2 linked regions of the Dyadobacter chenhuakuii genome follow. The protein of the gene in region 1 binds, or shares a complex with, the protein of each later gene. Links are inferred from orthologs where the notes say so. Each region holds a gene or a part of one and is shown in the gene's direction. Other genes may lie near its edges.

Region 1 (3,253 bases):
TCAGCAATTCGCTGCGGCATTAACAAGATTTCCGAAAAATGGAGCTTATGGCTGGATTCAGCCGTTTCCTATCAAACTGCAGATTACCTGTCATTGGCATTTCCAGCTACGAGTTCGGATGATAATATTTATATCAATGGTAGCCTGTGCCCGGATACTGGGCTGGTTGACGCAATCAATAAGCTTCCTTTGGAATCAGCATTGATTGCGGGCGACGACGTTCTTGCCATCAGAAGTGCCGAGACCTGGAATCCGGATATAAATATTACAAATTATGAATCTCATCATTATGCTGGCTCATATACACTGATCAGAAACGTTTGGGACATATTTGCTTTTAATGGTGAGCAGATCGAAACGGATTTTAAAAAAATTACGGAGAACAGAACTTCCGAACCGTTGACTGATCCTTTTACTCATTGCTACAAACCTGAAAACATCTTCATTGAAAAGGGCGCTGTCGTTAAAGCTTCTATTTTAAATGCCGAGAATGGGTCTATTTATATCGGTAAGAATGCACTGATTCAGGAAGGCTCAATGATTCAGGGACCGTTTTCAATTGGAGAAAGCAGCGTGTTGGCGCAGGGAACGAAAATTCGTCCGAATACAACAGTCGGGCCGTATAGCAAGCTGGGTGGTGAAGTAAGTAACTGTGTTGTATTTGGTTATAGTAACAAAGGGCATGACGGTTATTTGGGAAATTCGGTGCTGGGCGAATGGTGTAACCTGGGTGCCAACACTAATAATTCAAATTTGAAAAATGACCATAGCAATGTGAAACTGCATAGTTATGTCACCAATGATCTGGCCGATACAGGTTTACGGTTTTGCGGGTTAATGATGGGTGATTATTCCAAAGCGGGAATTTCGACAATGTTCAACACGGGCTCCGTTGTTGGCGTAAGTGTGAATGTGTTTGGGGCTGGCTTTCAGGCTAAACATACGCCTTCCTTTTCGTGGGGCGGTAATGCAGAAGGATTCTTGGAATATCGTTTTCAAAAAGCCCTTCACGTGGCGCAGGACACGGTTAGCCGTCGAAATGTTACATTTGGAGAGGCAGATGAGGAGATTTTAAAATCTGTTTTTGAGCAGACGCGCGAACAGCGCAACTTTGAATGTTAAGACCAATTTTACATTAGTTTAAAAAATCATCCACCGTGCTTTTTAGAGAAATACCGGGACTTGAACATATAAAATCAACGTTAAGGCGCTCGGTGAAGAATAGCCATCTGGCTCACGCACAGCTGTTTGATTCTCCTGCTGGCGGTGGCGGACTCGCCCTTGCCTTAGCATTTGCAACATACATTAATTGTGAAAACAAAAGTGATGAGGACGCTTGCGGCGTTTGTGCTTCGTGCGCGAAAATGGCCAAGCTGATCCATCCCGATTTTCACTTCATATTTCCCATCGCCACTTCAAAAAAGATCGACGGGAAAACCAGCGAGGCGTTTCTAGGCCTGTGGCGCTCATTTTTGCTGGAAAATCCTTATCGCATTCTTCCTGAGTGGCTCGATCACATTAGTGCAGAAAACAAGCAGGGAAATATTTCCGTGGAAGAAGCGCGTGGGATTTTGCGAAAACTGTCGGTGAAGGCTTATGAAGGTGAATACAAAATTCTGCTGATCTGGAAACCAGACATTATGAATGCGGCTTCATCCAATGCAATCTTAAAAATATTGGAAGAACCGCCTGAAAAAACGTTGTTTTTGTTGGTTAGCGATCAGTCCGACAAGCTGTTAACCACCATTATTTCCCGCACGCAACGCATTAACATTCCAGCATTTTCAGACGAAGAGGTGCGTTATTTCCTGAAACTGCAACAGGTTAGCGACACAGCTGCGAATCAAATCGCTTACTTGTGTGACGGAAATTTGTCCGAAGCGTTAAGATTGGTTCAGGATGCGGAGGATGATCGTTCCGGCTGGTTTGCGGCGTGGATGCGCTCCTGCTATAAATACGATATTTCGCATTTGGTGAAGTTGGCTGACAATTTTGATGTGATGAATAAAGAAAAGCAAAAAGGCCTTCTGGAATACGCATTGAGGCTTTTTCGCGATATGCTGGTTTGGAGCCACGGCGCAGGCGAGCTTCTGCGCGTGCCCGACGAAGAGCTTACATTTGTACAAAACTTTTCAAAAACGGTTAACTTTGATTCACTCGAAAAAATGATCGGAGAGGTGAATCTTGCTTACTATCATATGGAACGGAATGTGCGCGCAAAAATGGTTTTTCTGGATCTTTCACTGACCGTCGCCCATTTTTTCCAACGCCGATGAAGCCAACGCTAGACATTATCGGCGCAACCGACATTGTGGATCTCCCCGATCTGGGCTGGTTTGATGTGCCCGTCCGCATTGATTCGGGCGCGACCACTTCCTCCATTCATTGCTCGCGCGTAAGGCTGATCAAAGATGGCGAGCAGCCGCAATTATGTTTTTATCTGGATGCAAAAAAAGGCGCACCACAGCAATCCTACACGGTTTCGGATTTTAAAGAAACCATTGTGCGAAATTCGTCCGGAAAAGAAGAAAAACGTTATGTGATCAAAACGAAGATCACCATCTTTGGCAAAAAAATCCGGACAGAATTTTCACTTGCCAACCGGCGTAAAATGAGATATCCCATCCTGTTAGGGCGCAAATTGCTGAATAAGCGGTTTTTGGTGGATGTCTCGCAAAAAGATTTATCCGCTGCAAAGCGTTCAAAGGCATCTCATCGTTCTCACGCCAGACATCAATCCTGAATTTACCCCATTTTATTTTTAGTTATTTATATGAAAATCGCCGTATTATCCACCAATCCCGACCTTTATTCAACGAGGCGTCTGGTGGAGGCAATTAAACAAAGGGGTCATCAGGCAGTGGTTATCGACCATGTGAAATGCTTCGTCATGATTGAAGGGGGAAAACCGACCATCATTTACAAAGGAAAACCCATTACCGAAATCGACGCGGTCATTCCCCGGATCGGCACGTCGGTGAATGCATTTGGCTGCGCCGTGGTGCGGCAATTGGAGTTGATGAAAGTTTTCACAACCGTCAAATCACAGGCTATTCTGCGTTCCCGGGATAAGTTGCGCAGCATGCAAGTACTTGCAAAATCTGGTGTAGACATCCCAAAGACGGTTTTCGCAAAAAATCCTGCGCAGGTCAACGAGCTGATCCACATGGTAGGCGGGCCGCCCGTGATCATTAAGCTGCTCGAAGGAACACAGGGTGTCGGGGTCGTTTTGGCAGAAACTATTAAGGCTGCA
Region 2 (3,215 bases), 2.0 Mb from region 1 along the record:
GATTTTACATATGGTAAGTTCGAAATCCGTGCCAAGCTTCCGAAAGGCCGCGGCACCTGGCCTGCGATATGGATGCTTGCGACTGGAAACAGCTATGGGAATAAGGGTTGGCCGGATAATGGTGAGATTGATATCATGGAACACGTAGGTTTTGACCAGAACCGGGTTCATGGAAACATTCATACCAAGGCTTTTAACCATGCTATTAAGACGAATAAGGGTGATAATGTCGTCGTTGAAACGGTTTCGGAAGAGTTTCACATTTACTCCTGCGAATGGACGCCCGAAAGCGTGAAGATCCTGTTGGACGGCAAAGACTATTTTACTTTTAATAAAGAAGCTGGCTACGAATGGACTCAATGGCCCTTTGATAAACCTTTTCATTTAATTTTAAATATGGCTGTCGGAGGCAATTGGGGCGGACAGAAAGGCGTGGATGACAGCATTTTCCCTCAAAAAATGGAGGTGGATTACGTGCGCGTTTACCCGCTTGTCGAGAAAAAGTAGCTTTGAAATTCGAGCGCATGGAAGTATCTTGCGCTATGGATAATTTCGTTGTCTCGGCCAGAAAGTATCGTCCCGTCACTTTCGACTCGGTGGTTGGCCAGTCACACATCACTACAACTTTAAAAAACGCAATCCGCACCAATCACCTGGCGCAGGCTTTCCTTTTTTGCGGGCCGCGAGGGGTTGGAAAAACAACTTGCGCAAGGATCTTAGCCAAAACCATCAACTGCCAGAACCTTGGCGACGATGTGGAAGCGTGCGGCGAATGCGAATCTTGTGTCAGTTTTCAAAACAATGCATCATTCAACATTCATGAGCTGGATGCTGCTTCCAATAACTCCGTTGAAGATATCCGTAACCTGATAGACCAGGTTCGTTACCCGCCTCAAACCGGGAAATACAAAATCTATATTATTGATGAGGTGCACATGCTTTCGCAAGCTGCCTTCAATGCATTTTTGAAAACGTTGGAAGAACCGCCTGGTTACGCCATTTTTATCCTGGCGACCACGGAAAAGCATAAAATTCTGCCAACCATTCTTTCACGCTGCCAGATCTTCGATTTCAACCGCATTCAACCGAAAGACATTGCTTATCACTTGTCAGATATCGCGCAGAAAGAGGGTATCGAAACAGAAAAAGAAGCATTGGAGCTGATCGGCCAGAAGGCTGATGGCGGTCTTCGGGATGCGCTTTCGATGTTTGACCTGAATGTGACATTTTCGACAGATAACAAGCTTACTTATGAAGCTGTGCTGGAAAATCTGCACATTCTGGACTACGATTATTATTTCAAAATCACAGATGCGCTGACTTCGGGCAGCATTGCCCGCTCGCTGGTTTTATTTGATGAAATTTTGAGAAAAGGCTTTGACGGTCATTTGTTCGTGGTTGGCCTTTTGGAACATTTTCGGAATCTCCTGGTCTGCAAGGACCCGCAAACTGTCACGCTTTTGCAGGTTTCGGAATCAGCGGAACGGAAATATCAGCAGCAGTCGGCATTGGCGGATATGAGCTTTTTGTTGTCTGCGCTGAGCATTGCCAGCCAGTGTGATATCAATTATAAATCGGCCAAAAACCAGCGGTTGCATGTGGAGCTTTGTTTGATGAAGCTCGCCAATCTGCCCCATGTTCTTCAACTTTCTTCTCTTGCCGCCGTTGATGAAACGGCAAAAAAAAAAGTTGAGCCTGAGTTAAAACCTTTAAATACTGCCCCTGCAACGCCCATTGAAACGCCCAGCAATGGTTTGTCCTTAAATGGAAATCATACCGAGGCTCCGGCGCGCGTTGCACAGCCAGTTGCACAGGCCCCTTCGCGTCTCAAAAATACGATTGCATTGAGTCCTACAGCGGCGGTTGCAGAGACAGCAGTTAAAGAAAAGCCAAGTAGTGAGGTGGAGAATGGCTATGCGGCCTCGCAAACCAATGTAAGAAAAGAGGCACTTACATTCGAAACGCTGCAAACGCATTGGTATGAATTCGCCGAAAAGCGAAGGATAGCAGGTAACTCCACGACGGAAGAAATCAGTTTGAACAAAGAATTCAAACTGGAAGGCACGAGCATTGAAATCGCTTTGGACAACACGCACCAGTTGGAAGCAATGGCGAATGTGCGTTATGAACTGCTAACCTATCTCAAAAGTCGCATTGATGCACCGAGGCTGGAAATAAACCCGCGCGTGGCGCCGCAGGAAGTGAACAGGCTTCCTTACACCCCGGCAGAAAAATTCAATTTCATGGCGGAGAAGAATCCGTATCTGCTGGAATTGAAACAAGCTTTGGGATTAGATGTAGATTTCTAATTTAGCTTCTTGCCATCAGGAAAATTTCATGAAGCTTCAATATCTGCGGAATCAAAGCTGATCTTTCGTCATTATTGACAAAAAAATTGCCGACCATTCTTCGTTCGTCGTCCGAAATCTGTCTCTTTACAATGGCCCTGATCTGGTCCTCGCTGCGATTGTCCCTTTGCAGGATTCGGGATATCCGCAATTCTAATGGCGCTTCAACCACAACCACATAATCCAGTGCATTGCGGTCGCCAGCCTTATTCATAATGGCTGCTTCCTTTACGACATACGGCGATCCTGCATGATTTTCAACCCAATCTGCGGTGTCCTGCATGACGACGGGATGAATGATTGCATTCAGTTTTTTGAGTAAATGTTCATTGCTGAAAACCAGCGAGCTAACATATGCTGTATTATAATGTCCTTCGCTGGTGTAGGATTCTTTTCCTAACAGCGAGACAACACTTTCAATGATCTGGGGATTGTGATTGGTGAGCCATTTGGCCCGGCTGTCTGCATTGTAAACGGGAATGCCCAGGCAGGCAAACAATTTACAGACAACACTTTTCCCAGAGCCGATTCCGCCGGTAATTCCAACTTGAAGGGGAAGTGACATGACGGAAAAATGACGTGAATGATGAATTTACGGCGTGATCACATTGAGATACTGCGCCACCTCAAAACTGATGTAAACGTCCCGGTGACTCACCTCTACCAACGGCGAAACCGGCAGCGGGATGGGCAGGCTTTCGTCAAAGTTGTTTTGGATCTTGGGCGTAGGAACGCTGACACGAATCGTATCCGGATAAGTCTTGATCAACGAAACGGGCCCGTCGACAGATATAAGCGATGGGGAAACATTAATAATGCTTGAAATAACGTAACCATCGCGGATATTTATCGCCGCGCTATCCACCC

Evidence for each region.
Region 2: NFI80_RS21170 (region 1) and NFI80_RS12575 share a complex: the UniProt entries of both Bacillus subtilis proteins name them as parts of the DNA clamp loading complex. The link is inferred for Dyadobacter chenhuakuii from one-to-one orthologs.

The regions. Positions count from the first base shown.
Region 1 is NZ_CP098805.1:5,062,723-5,065,975, reverse strand. Bases 294-3,216 are described here. They hold NFI80_RS21170 (DNA polymerase III subunit), read left to right. Parts: upstream 294-1,157; coding sequence 1,158-2,276; downstream 2,277-3,216. Other genes in these bases: rimK (30S ribosomal protein S6--L-glutamate ligase), read left to right, coding at 2,774-3,216; NFI80_RS21165 (ATP-dependent zinc protease family protein), read left to right, coding at 2,273-2,743; NFI80_RS21175 (putative sugar nucleotidyl transferase), read left to right, coding at 294-1,122. Also shown: more of NFI80_RS21175, read left to right, coding at 1-293; more of rimK, read left to right, coding at 3,217-3,253. UniProt on the Bacillus subtilis protein: DNA polymerase III is a complex, multichain enzyme responsible for most of the replicative synthesis in bacteria.
Region 2 is NZ_CP098805.1:3,041,523-3,044,737, forward strand. Bases 41-2,925 are described here. They hold NFI80_RS12575 (DNA polymerase III subunit gamma/tau), read left to right. Parts: upstream 41-542; coding sequence 543-2,309; downstream 2,310-2,925. Other genes in these bases: NFI80_RS12570 (glycoside hydrolase family 16 protein), read left to right, coding at 41-507; coaE (dephospho-CoA kinase), read right to left, coding at 2,311-2,913. Outside these bases: more of NFI80_RS12570, read left to right, coding at 1-40; NFI80_RS12585 (YbbR-like domain-containing protein), read right to left, coding at 2,941-3,215. UniProt on the Bacillus subtilis protein: Part of the beta sliding clamp loading complex, which hydrolyzes ATP to load the beta clamp onto primed DNA to form the DNA replication pre-initiation complex.